Linked DNA regions of Blastopirellula marina. The protein of the gene in region 1 interacts with the protein of each later gene in a pairwise test. Links are inferred from orthologs where the notes say so. Each region holds a gene or a part of one and is shown on either strand. Other genes may lie near its edges.

Region 1 (7,542 bases):
TTACGGCGGAAATAGATAAGTTATGATGCGTTAGACACAACGTCATTCGCAAGGCTCGCGGCCTCATAACCGCGTCCCCCCTACAACGTGATTCCCCTGCATCAGGCCTTTACCGGTTGGATGCCCTAGTTTTCATATTCCAGGCACAGCCCGATGGCCAAGACACCCCGTAAGACCTCTTCGATCGATCTGCAGAAATCGCTGGCCAAGATGGATCAGCAGATCCTTGAACTGCTGGCCAAACGGGTCGATGCCTGCCAGAAGTTGGTCCAGGCCGAGCCGGGCAAGACAATCGAGCAGCAGCTTAGCAGCGAAGAGACCGAGCTTCAGAAGCTGCTTAAATCGAATAAGACGAGCCTGTCGAGCGAGGCAGTTTCGCCGGTACTGCAAGAGGTTTTGAGCCTGTGCCGAAGTGCTTCGCGGCGACTGCGCATTGCTTATCTGGGACCGCAATACAGCTACTCGCATCAGGCCGCGGTCGAAAAGTTCGGGGCCAATGCCGACTATAGCCCAGTCGCGACGATCGCGACCGTTTTCGAGGAAATCTTGCGGAATCAGGCCGATTTCGGGCTCGTTCCGGTCGAGAACTCCAACGACGGCCGGGTGACCGACACGCTCGATATGTTCGCCAAACATCCGGCCAAGATCTGCGGCGAGGTGAAGCTGCACATCCACCATCAACTGCTGGCCAAGTGCAAACGCGAGGACATCAAAGAGGTGTTCAGCAAGCCTCAGGCCCTTTCTCAGTGTCGTAATTGGCTGGCCAAGCATCTTCCGGCCGCTCGGCCGATTGAGATGACCAGCACGGCGGCCGCCGCCCAACTGGCCGCCCAGAAGGAAGGAGCCGCCGCGATCGCAAGTCGTGCCGCAGGCATCAATTACAACCTAGAGACGATCGCTTCGAACATCGAGGACAACCCGAACAACATCACGCGTTTCGCGGTGATCTCGCACGAGATGGGCCCCAAGACAGGCAACGACAAGACGGCCCTGCTCTTCCAGACAGAGCATAAGCCTGGGGCGCTGGCCGACGCGATGAACATCTTCAAAAAGAACCGGCTGAACCTGACCTGGATCGAGTCGTTCCCGGTGGCCAATTCCCCGGAAGAGTATCTGTTTTTCGTGGAAATGGAGGGGCATTGCAGCGAACTGAAGATCCGCCGCACGGTGAGTTCGCTCGAAAAGAAGGCCCTGCGGTTAGAGATTCTAGGCTCGTACCAGAAGACCGAACCGGTCAATTAAGACGACAAGCTGCGTATAAGGGGACTTAAGCCCACCGGCCCCCTTGCCCCCGTCCGTGGGGGAGACGGCTTGGGGACACGAGCCAGGAATAGTTCTTCCTACGGGGGCGTAGGTGACCTCGACGACCATGCAAGCACTCTGTTATATTGTTGGGTTTCATTGTGAACCGACATCACGACTTAGAGCAATCTGAGTCATTGCTATTTCATCGGCCAAGGCGGTCCGAAGGGAGAACGAAGGGTGAGACGTCCTTTCATTGCTGGCAACTGGAAAATGAACACCACCAAGGCCGAAGGGGTCGCATTGGTGCAAGCCGTTGCTGAAGGCAATACGGCCGGCGACGCGGTCGAAGTTGCCGTTTGTGCTCCTGCTGTTTACCTCGATGCCATTGCCACCGCGGCCGGCGGCAAAGTGGGTGTCGGTGCTCAGAACTGCTACCACGAAGCCTCGGGTGCTTTCACCGGTGAAATCTCGGCCGACATGGCCAAGGACATCGGCTGCCAGTACGTGATCCTGGGCCACAGCGAACGCCGCCACATCTTTGGCGAATCCAACGCCGACGTCTGCAAGAAGGTGCATGCCGTTCTGGCTGCTGGCCTGACGCCGATCGTATGCGTGGGCGAACTGCTCGAAGAACGTGAATCGGGCAAGACAGCCGACGTGGTCGCCGAACAAATGTACGGCAGCCTGGCTGGTGTGACCGCCAAGCAAATGGATTCGGTTGTTATCGCTTACGAACCTGTTTGGGCCATCGGCACCGGTAAGGTCGCTACGCCGGAGCAAGCCGAAGAAGTGCACGCCGGCATTCGTGCTTTGATGACCGCCAAGTATGGCGAGACCGTCAGCGAGTCGGTTCGCATTCAGTACGGCGGAAGCGTTAAGCCGGACAACGCGGCCGAACTCCTTTCGCAGCCGAACATCGACGGTGCCCTGGTTGGTGGTGCCTCGCTCAAAGCCGACAGCTTCCTGGGCATTATTGCCGGAGCGAAAGGCTAGTCGTTTCCCCCATATTCCCCGTCGGGATCTGCTCATGAAGCGATCCCACTTTTGAATCCAGACACGGACGTTTTCATAAGTAGCCAATCATGACCAGTCCCATCCTTTTCGGGTTTCTGCAGTACATTTTCGGCCCCCTGCTTCTGCTGACATCGGTCTTCCTGATCCTGGTCGTGCTCGTGCAGCGCGGTCGTGGTGGCGGCTTGACCGGTGCCCTGGGTGGTGCTGGCGGCCAGAGTGCCTTTGGTGCGAAAGCCGGCGACATGTTCACCCGGATCACGGTCGTTGTGGCTGTCTTCTGGATTCTGCTGTGCATCTTCGCCACGATGGGCCTGCAAGATTCGGGTGCGAGCAAGCTGACCGGTAGTGGCAGTGGTGCGGCGACCGGTCTGCCAGGCGACACGCTTCCTGGCGACGGTGGTCCCTCGCTGACGCTTCCATCGGACGAAAAGACCCCACCAGATACCGCCGCTCCTGCCGCAGGCGATGCCGCTCCGGCCGACCTGGAACCACCAGCGGAAGGTGGCGCGGATGCCGCAGCACCTGCTGCCGATGCCGCCCCAGCGGATTCCGCTCCGACTGAAACCGCCGCTCCGGAAGCCCCAGCGACCGAAGAGAAGCCCGCTGAGTAGTACGCTCAGTCGCAACGGATCACTCTGCGAAACTTCCCTCGGCAAAACGTCAGGGAAGTTTTGTTCGTTACCTTCCCGACCAATTCACGTTAGCCTCGCGGGTTCGCGAAGAGAGAAACCATGCTGCTGAGCATGACCGGATATGGCGATGCCCACCTGCACGCGGAAGGTGTCTCCGTATCGGTTGAAGTGCGTTCGGTGAACAACCGTTACTTCAAGCTGGCCGTGCGTGGCAACGAATTGTTCAGCGGGCTGGAATCGCAGATCGAGAGCGTCACGCGGAAACACATCAACCGCGGCACCATCACGATCAACCTGCGGCTCAAGCAAGACGTCACCGCCGACAAGTACCGCATCGATACGGCCGTGCTGGAAAGCTACATGCACCAGATCCACCAGGTTGGCGCGAAGGTGGGCCTGTCGGAGACACCCCATCTCGATTCCGTCCTGCAACTGCCTGGCGTGGTGCAAGAGAACACCAACACCGACGACGAGCAGTTCAATGCCTGGCCGGTAATTGAAAAGACACTGAAAGTGGCCCTCGAGAAGTTCGACGCGATGCGGCGGGCCGAGGGAGAGAACACGACCAAGGATCTTCGCGAGAACCTCGCGATTATCGCCTCGCACCTGGAATCGATCGAAGCCAAGTCACCACTGGTGGTCGATGGCTATCGAGACCGCATGACTGAGCGAGTAAACAAGGTCCTGGAAGAATACGACGTAACGGTCGACCCGGCGACGCTCCTGCGTGAAGTGGCGATTTTCACCGATCGCGTGAACATTTCCGAAGAGATCGTCCGGCTGAAAAGCCACCTGGGTCAGTTTGAAAAGTTCCTTACGCAGGAAGAATCGGCCGGGCGAAAGCTCGACTTCCTGACGCAGGAAATTTTCCGCGAGACCAACACGATCGGCTCGAAGGCCAACGACGCGGAGATCGCCCGAGGCGTGGTCGAGATGAAGACCGCCATCGAGAAGATCCGCGAGCAAATCCAAAACATCGAGTGATATGACAGGCAGCACACCAGGCAATTTGGTCATCTTGTCCGGGCCGTCAGGCGTCGGCAAATCGACCGTGGTGCGCAAGCTGTTGGCTTTGGGGCAGCCCCCCATCGAACTGAGTATTTCCGCAACGACCCGCGAGCCGAGAGCCGGGGAGCAGAATGGTATCGATTACCATTTTCTTCCCAAGGAAGACTTTCAGCAGCGGATCGATGCCGACGAGTTTTTGGAGTACGTCGAGGTCTTCCGCAAAGGGCACCTATACGGCACCCTGCGTAGCGAAGTGGAAGCCCGGCTGAACCAAGGCGTATCCGTTTTGCTGGAAATCGACGTCGAAGGTGCCGCCAAGGTAGCCCAGAAGTACCCCGAAGCCGTCACGATTTTCCTTAGTCCCGAGTCGGCAGAAGAACTGGAACGCCGACTCCGCGACCGAGGCACCGAAACAGAAGAAGCCATCCAGCGGCGACTGGAAACGGCCAAGAAAGAGATGGAAGCGTCCGCGTGGTATCGTTATCACGTGACCAACCGACTTGGTGCCGCCGACCAAACCGCCGCACAACTTGCAGACATTATCCGTCAGGAAAAGGAGGAGCAATGCTCGAAGAACTGAAAGAAGAATTCATCATCAAGAAGGTGGGTGGTCGCTTTAAGCTGTCGACCCTGATCCAGAAGCGTCTGGTGGCTTTGAATGCCGGTAGCCGTCCGCTGGTCGACATGAACTCTGACAACAAGATGGAAATCGTGCTGGAAGAGATCAAGCAGGATAAGATCTTCCTCGACACCTCGAACGAACTTCGCACCACCGCAGATAGCGACGTGATGATCAAGTCGTTCGATGCGATGATGAGCGACGAACTGTGAGCCAGCGAACGGTCATCATCGGCGTCACCGGCGGGATTGCCGCCTACAAAACGCCTGCGTTGGTCAGCCAACTGGTCAAAGCAGATGTCGACGTCACCGTGGTGATGACCCCTGCTTCCCATCATTTTGTCGGCGCGGCGACTCTTACCGCGCTGTCGGGAAAGCGAGTTCACACAGAGCTCTTTGACGACGCGATGCCCCTTGGCGCGCATATCGAACTTGCGCGCCGGGCGAATCTACTATGCATCGTGCCGACCTCGGCCGACTTCATGGCTAAGGCTGCTCACGGCTTGGCCGACGACCTGCTGAGCACCCTCTACCTGGCGTTCACCGGCGACGTCATGATGTGTCCCGCGATGAACAAAGAGATGTGGGCCCATCCCGCCGTGCAGCGCAACGTTCAGCAGTTGGTCGAAGATGGCGTCCAGATGATCGGCCCCGACAGCGGCTGGCAAAGCTGCCGCGTCGAAGGAACCGGCCGAATGACCGAGCCTGACGAGATCTTCCAGGCAATTGAGAAGCACCTGGCAACCGGCTAGAGCAACATCATCCCAAGCCATACGTACCGGGCACCGGGTAGCCCAGGTTGCTTGCAACCTGGGGAACGCAGCGAATAGAGCTCTTTCTGTTAGGACCAGGCGAATCGTACAGGCACCTCCTGTCGGCTTCGCCTCCCCGGGTTGCAAGCAACCGCGGGCTACCCGCGAATCCATATGGTCGACGGGAGATGAAACTCGCGCAACAAAAAAGCGGAGCCATGGGACTCCGCTCTTTTCAATCTCGCTTGCTGGACCGAGTCGCTTAGACGTCGAGGCCCCAGCGTTGGATCAGTTCTTCCGCAGCTGGAGTCAGCTTACGGAGCTTGCCGGCGATCTTGCGCTTTTCGTCGTTGGATGGATTCTTCGCCAACTTGGCCTTGAACTTAGCGTAAACCTTCTTGCGATGACGTCGACGCTTCAACTCCTGATGGCGCTCGTTAATAACCGGCACGCGACAGTTCCTTTAGTGGGATTTCGTTAGGTAAATGGTAATCGACACTCTAGGCGTCGAATTTGTTTGATCTGGAAACCCCACAATGTAAGGAATACGCCCTTTTTCGTCAATCGGCCCGGCCATTTTCAGGGCCCAAATGGGAAATTAAGTACCGAAAACCTCCCTTACTGGGCAATTACGGCTCAAGGAATTGACCCGCGGCGGCGTGTCAGAGAGACTAGACGATTCGGCAAACCGTAACCCCGCCGAGCTGACTCACCTGAAGATTACCTACTTTTCCCCAGGAGATAGACGATGCGTTGTTTTGCCTGCCTGATGCTCACCCTGGTCCTGGCCATGCCGGCCTGGGCTCAAGATGCCGCCACGAAGGAACCAATCGAAGCCCTGAAGCCTGTTCCGCGCGAAGGGTGGTGGGTGAAGCGTCACGAAGAAAAGCTGAAAGCGATTGAAGACGCCGAAAAGGTCGACGTCGTTTTCATCGGCGACTCAATCACCCACGGCTGGGAAAGCTCCGGCAAGAAGACCTGGGACGAAAACTTCGCAAAGTGGCACCCACTGAACCTGGGCTACGGCGGTGATCGCACCGAGCATGTCCTGTGGCGATTCGAACATGGTGAACTGGATGGCTACGAGCCGAAAGTTGCCGTCATCATGATCGGCACCAACAACACCGGCCACCGCAAAGAGAAGTCGGAAGACACCGCTGCCGGCGTGAAAGCGATTGTCGAAAAGCTGCACGAAAAGCACCCGGAAACCAAGATCCTGCTGCTGGCCATCTTCCCACGTGGTGCCAAGACCGAAGATCAACTGCGTCAACTGAACGACGGTGCCAACGCCATTATCGAAAAGCAGATGAAGGACAAAGACTACGTCACCTTCCTGAACATCAACAACATCTTCCTAACCGAAGATGGCACGCTGCCCAAGGAAATCATGCCTGACCTGCTGCACCCAAAAGAGAAGGGTTACCAGTTGTGGGCCGACGCCGTCACGCCGAAGATCAAAGAACTCCTCGGCGAATAATCGCCAGGAATGACACGTGACATCACAAAGGCCAGGTCTTCCTCTGGAAGTCCTGGCCTTTTTTCGTGCAGTGGGCCAAATTCCTTTTGACGCAGGCCAGCGAAAGGGGCATGATGAGACTCCCACCGAAGTTATTTCCTTCCGGAGATCCTGCCCATGCGCACCCTTGTTACTCTGCTTGTTCTTGCCATCATCACACCGCTTGCCACGGGTGAGGAACTCTCGCCTGGCGACAAGCAGGTCGCAGCCTATTTCCAAGCCGAGACCGCAAACATGACCGGTGCTCCGCTGGCTGATATCAAGTCGCTGGAAGATTGGCAGGCCAAGCGTGGCGAGTATCAGCAGAAGCTCAAGGAAATGCTCGGGCTCGATCCCTGGCCCGAAAAGACCGATCTGAAAGTCACCACGACCGGCACCATCGAGCGCGATGGAATCGTCGTTGAAAAAATCCATTTCCAATCGCGTCCTGGCCTGTACGTTACGGCCAATCTGTATCGCCCGGCAAAGGTCGAAGGAAAGCTTCCGGCGGTGCTGTATGTGTGCGGGCACGGCCGGGTCGTTAAGAATGGCATCAGCTACGGCAACAAGTCCCATTACCAGCATCACGGGGCCTGGTTTGCCCGGCATGGCTTCGTCTGTCTGACGCTTGATACGCTGCAGTTGGGAGAAATCGAAGGGAAACACCGAGGTCTCTATGACGACTCCGGCCAATGGTGGACCAACCGTGGCTACACGCCAGCCGGGGTCGAAGCTTGGAACTGCGTGCGGGCCATCGACCTGCTGCAATCGCGGGATG
Region 2 (7,589 bases), on another replicon or contig:
CCGGCAGACAGAGCATCGGAATACCGTGCGATAGGCACTCGAGGGCCGTGTTCATACCGGCATGCGTGATAACCATCCGGGCCTTTTCCAGCAGACGAAGCTGAGGGGCTGTCTCAACGACCAGCACGTTATCGGGGATAGGACCAGGGACATCGACCTGGCCGCCCCCTTTGCTGAGAACGATTTGCATCGGCAGGTCACGCACGGCTTCGATGATGTTTCCAAAGACGTGGCTAACGGCGTTCTGCAGGGTCCCCATCGAGGCATAGATCAGCGGCCGCCCATCGAGCCAGTCCCAGGGGAATTCGATCGTTGTGTCGTCTCGCTCGGAGCGGTGCCAGGGGCCGGTATAGTGGAGCCGCTCGGGGTACTTCGTGCGAGGGTATTCAAAAAAGGCCGGTTGCTGGGCAAGGTGCAGCAGGGCCTGGTCATTCCCCCGAATCAGCTTCAGCGGATCGACACCTACTTTCTTTTCGGCAGCCAACAGGCGATACGCCCACAGCACCAGGTGCTTAGCGACTTCGTTTCGCACGCGGCCGTATAGGTCGGTACGGTAGTCCCATGGCAGTGGTGGTGGCGGCATAAACGGATCCCAGTAAACGGCCAACGCGTTGCACGCCACCGTGTAAGGAATCGCAGCCGATTCGGCTTCCAGTGCGGCGGCCGGTGAGACTTGATCGATCACCAGACCATCGCAGGGGAACTCGTCGAATGCCTGGCCGATGTACTGCCGGACGATCTTCGATTGGATGCCGAAGATCTTGCCGGTTGTCATCATCCCTTGTATGCCGGATGTCTTACCGAGGTCGCGAAAGGTTTGCTCCAGGCGATCGTTCAGCAGGTCGTCGGGGCCTAGGGCATAGAACGGGAGGCCGCTGCGCTGGACGATGCTCTCGGCCATCTGGCACCCCAGGAAGGTGACCTCGTGGCCACGACGCTGTAGCTCGCAGCCGAGCGTGGTCATGGGGTTCAGGTGGCCGGGAACCTCGGGACAGTGCAGGCCGATCTTCATGGCTTGAGCTGTGTCCTGACTTTCGACATCAACTCGGCAATGTTCCGGGGGTTCTGTCCGAGGTCTCCCTTGCCGACACGCGATTGGCTGGTGGCTGTGATTTGAATGCCGTCGTCGACGTCGTTGAGGTAGACGATAATATCATCGGTGAACTGGAAGAGCTTGGTCTTGCGGGTTGCTTTGATGATGGTGCGTTTGCCTTCGGTACTGATACTTTCGATGTTCCAGTTTTCAAGGTGTACGATTGCATTGGTAACCAGCGATGTGGCCTGGTTGCGGTCGCCAGGGATTGTCAGCGGTTGCAGCAATGGGTTGGGGTTGCTTTGCGTGGTTTCGGCATGATTGGTGGAAAGGTCACGAGACCAATCATCGACGTATACCGAGAGCACAACGATCGGCGCGATGACCAAGACCGCCAAGATACCCAGTATCACGAACAGCCAGATCATGCGTCGATCCTTCTGCGGAGCTTGCGTTTCCGCCGCTCGTTTCTTCTTCTTGTTTTTCTTTCGTACCAAGAGTTACTCCCCAGCGTCTGAATCCCAGGGATTTTCCCAATCGCCCCAGCCTTCTAAGTAAGTCTGATAGATGGGCGTTTCGTTGGCTCGGTCTTCGAGCCAGGTCTTGGTTTGGTGAATCAATTCCTGCTCGCGGTCGAGCGTGATCTTCCCGAGCATCACGCAGCAGCGGAGGAAGACAAAGTAGGTGTCGAGCACGTCGCAGCGGCAGTACTCGTTGATCTCTTCGAGCCTTCCTTCGTGATACAGGTCTTGCACCATGTGCCCTTCAATCTCCATCTTGCCAGGCTTGCCCAGCAAGTTCGCGGCCAGGTTCAAGCCACCTGTGAAGCGGCTGGCCCCATAATTGGTCAGCACATCGTACAGGTCGAAGTGGGAATCGTTGTTGTAGCGATAACGCGATTGCTCGAAGTTCTTGGCGTTCAAGTTGAACCAATCCGGCACGCTCAACCCGAAACGAAATGCGGCCAATTCCATGAGCGGAATATCGAATGCGCGGCCATTGAAGGTCACGAATGTCGGCCGGCGGTATGCTTTCCAGCCACGCCAGAAGTGATCGGTAATGATCGGCGGGCGAAACTTGGGGGCGTCCAGTACCACCTGATCGATCAGGTTCAACTCGATGTCGAGCTTGGCGATCGCTACCGAAACAGGCATCTGGTAGGTATAGGGGATGAAGTCACTTCCTTTTTCTTCGAGCAACTCGGCACGAAAGCGATTGACGGCTTCTTCAGGCGAGAGCCCCTCGTCCGGATATTTCAACCGAGAAACGAGGTTGCCGTCGGCGACCGATTCCACATCGAACACCAAATACCGAACCGCCGCTTCCGCCATTGCGTTATCCTTCCCCAAAGAACTAGCTGAAATGCCTTGCTCAGACCACCAACGTATCACAACGCCTGGGGAATAACGACGGAGGGTGTCGAATTCTGCCCGGTTTCACTAAGCTGGAGGGAACTGACTATGCTTCCTTCGAAGGAACCTCCATGAGCCGCGAACGTTTACTCCAGCGATTTCTCAAATACACCCAGATCGACACGACCGCAGGTCACCCCGGCGGTAAGTACCCCAGCAGCGATGGGCAGTTGGTGCTCGGCAAATTGTTAACCGACGAACTCCTGCAGATGGGGGTTGTCGACGCGGTACAAGACGAACACGGCCTGGTATACGGAACGGTTCAAGGAAAGGTGATGGACTGCCCTGTGGTGGCACTTAATTCCCACGTCGATACTTCGCCTGAAACGACTGGGAAAAACGTCAAGCCACAGGTCATCGAGGACTACTCCGGCGGCGACATTCCCTTGCCAGGCGATCCGTCGAAGGTGATCACCGTTCGCGAAAACCCCGAACTCAACGATCTGCACGGCTGCACGCTGATCACCACCGATGGCACAACGCTATTGGGTGGAGACGATAAGGCAGGCATCGCGGTCATCATGGAAGTCGCCCAGCGAGTGCTGGAAAGGAAGGGGCCTGAAATCGGGACGCTCAAGATTCTGTTTACTTGCGACGAAGAAATCGGCCACGGGGTCGATCACGTCGATCTTGCGAAACTAGGGGCCGATGTGTGCTATACGCTCGATGGCCCAGGCGCGAACGAGTTGAACGAAGAGACGTTTTCCGCCGACCTGGCTACAGTGACCGTGAAGGGAGTGAACATTCATCCCTCGATCGGCAAAGGACGCATGGTCAACGCGATACGCGCCGCAGGTGCATTGGTCGCCAAGTTGCCCACCGATCGGCTTTCGCCAGAAACGACGGACCAGCGCGATGGCTTTATCCATCCTTATATCGTCGAGGGAGGTGTCGCGGAAACGACTGTCCAGTGCCTGCTTCGCAGCTTCGATACCGACGAACTAGAAGCCCAGGCCCAGCTAATCCGCGATCTGGCGAAAGAGGTCGAAGGAGATTTTCCCGGGTGCGAGATCAAGGTGACCATCACACAGCAGTATCGGAATTTGCGAGACGGCCTGGAAAAGGAACCTCGCGCCGTGCCGATTGCCGAAAAGGCCCATCGTGCGCTGGAACGTCCTTGCAACAAACGCGTCATTCGAGGTGGGACCGATGGTTCGCAGCTGACAGCGATGGGATTGCCGACACCAAATCTATCGACCGGGCAGCACAACCCTCACTCGCCCTTGGAATGGGCCTGTTTGGATGAAATGGAACAAGCGGTTGAGTTGGTTCTGAAGATGTTAGAGCTGTGGGCGAGCGAGCCGCGAACCACCTAAAATACGGTCATGTAGCACGTTTTGAAGCCTGCGAACCACCATTACCTTGTGTAATTGCTTGAACTTTTTATGTTCTGGCAATAACATAACAAAACTAATAGTTATTGATTGTTCTTTCCCTCCCCTTCTCGGCGTAAGATCCCCCTCCACTGCATCGCCGAGATTACATTTTTCTTGGTCGGCCGTTGGTTTGCTGGCCTCTCTCACCCCACACGTTTTTCATCCGGCTCTACTTATGCTTCGTTCCTTTCCGATTCTGAATTACTCAGTGTTCAGTCGTCCTCAAGCAAGCGTCACGGTTCGTAAATTGGGTTTTACGTTGGTGGAACTGCTGGTCGTTATAGCCATTATCGGGGTCTTAATTGCGCTACTGCTGCCAGCTGTGCAGCAGGCTCGTGAGGCTGCCCGGCGTATGCAGTGTTCCAACAATCTAAAACAGTTGGGATTAGCTTTACATAACTATCATGACACGTACGGCAGCTTTGTTCCCCGGGCCACAGGGACCACAAGCGGATCGACTCAGAACAATGGTCGCTTGAACGGTCTGATTCCACTGCTGCCGTTTGTTGAACAGAACGCGATGTTCGATCGCATTGCTGCGGGCGACGCCTCGAAGCCGCCGTATGGTGGCAACACATGGGAATCTTGGGGGCCTTGGAATGTGTGTCCCGAAATGTATCGTTGCCCTTCTGACAGCTACTCCGGAACGCTCACCAACCACTTCAACTATCGATTCAGCTTAGGCGATTCGATGGGCAACACCCGCGACGCAACGAAGGTTCGAGGCTTGTTTGCCAAACGCGACGGGACATCGTTCCGCGACATCACTGACGGAACCAGCAATACCATTGCCATGAGCGAACGAAACGTAAACGAATACAGTCTAGGCGCACGTTCCGGTCAGATCCGCGTTACTGAAGGGGTTGTCACCGGCGTAAGTGATTTGACGACAAGTCCGATCAACTGCCTAGCAGAAGCAAGTGGTCGCTTCTACCTGGACGCAAGTGCCGTGAAAGGGCGCGGCGGTTGGTGGTTTGCTGATGGTCAGACCGAGCGAGCTGGCTTTATGACGGTGCTGCCTCCCAACTCGCCCAGTTGCGTCGAGGGGAACAACGGTAGCGGCGACAGCGTCACTTCGTTGATCGCTCCGACGAGTAATCATCCAGGTGGCGTATTAACGTTGCGTGCCGACGGGTCGACTCACTTTGTTCCAGACACAATCGATACCGGCAACCTAAGTTCCGCTGAGAATTCGAATAGTCTCAGCCCATACGGCGTTTGGGGTGCTTTGGGAAGTAAAGCCGGTGGCGAAGTAAACATCGGCTCGTAAGACCAAGCTGCGTTCTTCCGGCATCCTGTCGGGATTGTCGAGGCTTACCGGTCCCAACGCTGGCGGGCCTCTTGAACTTACGTGATCTACTTTCGAATGAGCGAGATGTTTCTATGTCTTTTCCCACAGGGCATGCCCGATCGTGGCAATGGGTTTGGTTGATGCTTGGTGTATTGGCCTGGGGTGGGTGTTCCTCGAATGGCCTGCCCAGCGACGCGGCGTCGGTTGAGGGAACGGTGACGATGCAAGGCGCGAAGGTGGTGGACGCGGTCGTCGTGTTTCGCTCCGATTCCGGCGACGCAGCGGTTGGTAAAACGAATGAAGAAGGGAAGTTTCAGCTGAGTTCTGCCAGCATTCCTGGCGGAACGCGGCCAGGGCATTACCAGGTGACGATTGTCAAACGAGAGCCTCTGACGGAGACCGCCAGCACCGAGGAAGACCCAAATTACAATCCGAACCAGCGAAGTGCGCCGTCGAAGCCTCGCGGCCATCTACTTCCTGAAAAGTATAGCCGGCCAAATACCAGTGAACTGAAAGCCGATATCGTTGCAGGCAAGAATACGATCGACTTCGAACTGACTCCCTGAGTTCTTCCGCAGGGGGCTTGGCCGTTTGAGACTTGCTCATGTGTCTCGTGCAGCGGCATGGTTCTGGACGCAGCCTGATGCATTCGTGCCTCTATCATGTTTCCGCTCGGGCGAATGCTAGCTGCTAGCCTGGCCTCTGTGCATCTTTCTGCCAGCGGCATCGTCGGTTTTGAGGCAAAACAGGTAAACTTGTGACCGCATTTGGTCCGAATTATTCCAACGTGAGCCCGGCCAATCTAGCCCTACCTAGCGTACCTTGGTCTTCCCCCTGAGTGTCAGGCCGCGGCAGAAGGATAAGTTTCTGTGCTGAAAGTCTCGATCGTCATTCCGAGCGTTGACAACGCTCACCGACTGGAAACAACCTTGATCTCGCTGCTGGAGAATCGTCCCAGCTACTGTGAGATTGTTGTGCCTCATTCTGGTTACTACGACGACCCTTACAATATTGCTGAAGAAGTCCGCCTGATTGAAGTTCCTGCGGCTCGCAGTGAAGTCGAACTGCTGGCGGTGGCTTGGTCGATGTGCAACGCTCCGATCGTTCATACGCTGGCCGCTGGTGCCACTGTAGACGCAGGCTGGCTGGAAGATGCTCTGGCATGCTTTCAGCAGACGGAAGTCATGGCGGTTGCCCCGCAGGTGTACTTCTCGGACGGTAACGAGCCTGTGCATGGCGTGCTGGCGGATGATTTCGGGATGCGTGCCGCCGGCTCGGTTGACAGCATGCAAGCACCGATGCTGCAGGCAGCTTTCTACCGCTATTCACTGCTAGCAGCGGTAGGTGGTTTCTGCACACGGATGGAGCAATACGCCGACCTCGATATCGGTCTTTGGATTGCCGAAGCCGGTGGTATGTGCGAAGTGGCAGCCGGGGCGCACGTTTATTTGAACGAACCGAACCAACTGGGCCGCGTAACTTCCGACCGGATTCGCCTGGCAAAGACACTTCAGTTGCGGCATCAAGAGTGGTTCGGTTCTCGCGGCAAGCATGGCGGGAAGTTAGGCTGGCTCTCGCGTAGCGTAGGAAGTGGCTCTATTTCGACGATGATGTCTGCTCTTACGGTGAAAGCGGATACGAAGGCCGCCCTGCATCGCCTGCCAGATTTGGATGACATACGAGCCGTGGTCGAAGGACGCGATCAAACCTTCCGGTTCGATCCACGCAATGATCATCCCGGCCCCAGATTGCATCGCAACGCGGCCTGAGTAGGCCGGTAGGCGTGGCATGCAATGGGATAGCCACGAAGCCTAGCCGATGGCACAAAAAAACGCGTCCAGGAACTCTGGACGCGTTTTTGTTTTTCGTCATGCCAAGCCGGCAAGTTACACGCTGGCAACTTCCGATTCTTCAACATCGGCTTCGTCTTCTTCGCTCTTCACGGCGTAGAAGAGGTCTCTCGTTGCGGTCAGCAACTGGCGTGCTTCCCCTTCGCCGGGCTTTTCTTCGACCTTGCGGCAAAGCGATTCGAGGATCGCACGGCCTTCGGGCCAGCGGACGGCCATGATCTTCTGGCAGTCTTCCAGCAGTTGGTAGATGCGAGCTCGGGTGACACCCAAGTTACGGGCCTGCATGCGAACGCTCTGCGGAGCCGATTCGATGCCCAGACGACCAGCGGCCAGGTCATAAACCGTTTGACCGGCGTCGGTCAAAATCTGCTGCAGCAGCGGGCGGGTCAGGCGATCCATCACTTCACTGCGGCTTAAAGGCGTTTCGCTGATCAGGCGATCCAGTCCCCAAGTTTCAAGGACAGGAACCATCTTGGGACGCAGAGCGATCGCCAAATGTGGTTGGCCTTGGGCTAGGTCGAGCGTTTCGTGAACGCGATAGAAGACTTCGAGCACGACTCGGACTCGCTTCTCGCCATGGGTCTTCAAGCGGCGAATTTCGGCCAGGCTGTGCCCCATGTAGAATTC

The links.
Region 2: the proteins of tpiA (region 1) and pepT interact in binary tests that used the Escherichia coli proteins (3 or more experiments, as listed by UniProt). The link is inferred for Blastopirellula marina from one-to-one orthologs.

The regions. Positions count from the first base shown.
Region 1 is NZ_PUIA01000057.1:294,160-301,701, forward strand. What follows is about bases 478-3,360. They hold tpiA (triose-phosphate isomerase), read left to right. Parts: upstream 478-1,482; coding sequence 1,483-2,238; downstream 2,239-3,360. Other genes in these bases: pheA (prephenate dehydratase), read left to right, coding at 478-1,242; secG (preprotein translocase subunit SecG), read left to right, coding at 2,328-2,870; C5Y96_RS18275 (YicC/YloC family endoribonuclease), read left to right, coding at 2,991-3,360. In the rest of the region: more of pheA, read left to right, coding at 154-477; more of C5Y96_RS18275, read left to right, coding at 3,361-3,875; gmk (guanylate kinase), read left to right, coding at 3,877-4,479; C5Y96_RS18285 (DNA-directed RNA polymerase subunit omega), read left to right, coding at 4,464-4,730; C5Y96_RS18290 (flavoprotein), read left to right, coding at 4,727-5,269; C5Y96_RS18295 (DUF6800 family protein), read right to left, coding at 5,532-5,720; C5Y96_RS18300 (platelet-activating factor acetylhydrolase IB subunit), read left to right, coding at 6,018-6,746; C5Y96_RS18305 (alpha/beta hydrolase), read left to right, coding at 6,903-7,542. UniProt on the Escherichia coli protein: Involved in the gluconeogenesis. Catalyzes stereospecifically the conversion of dihydroxyacetone phosphate (DHAP) to D-glyceraldehyde-3-phosphate (G3P).
Region 2 is NZ_PUIA01000017.1:384,427-392,015, reverse strand. What follows is about bases 1,709-4,638. They hold pepT (peptidase T), read left to right. Parts: upstream 1,709-2,516; coding sequence 2,517-3,761; downstream 3,762-4,638. Other genes in these bases: C5Y96_RS07535 (DUF1559 domain-containing protein), read left to right, coding at 3,997-4,638; C5Y96_RS07545 (3'-5' exonuclease), read right to left, coding at 1,709-2,364. Outside these bases: C5Y96_RS07555 (glycosyltransferase), read right to left, coding at 1-1,012; C5Y96_RS07550 (DUF1499 domain-containing protein), read right to left, coding at 1,009-1,530; more of C5Y96_RS07545, read right to left, coding at 1,534-1,708; more of C5Y96_RS07535, read left to right, coding at 4,639-5,091; C5Y96_RS07530 (carboxypeptidase-like regulatory domain-containing protein), read left to right, coding at 5,205-5,678; C5Y96_RS07525 (glycosyltransferase), read left to right, coding at 5,982-6,881; C5Y96_RS07520 (hypothetical protein), read right to left, coding at 6,999-7,589. UniProt on the Escherichia coli protein: Cleaves the N-terminal amino acid of tripeptides.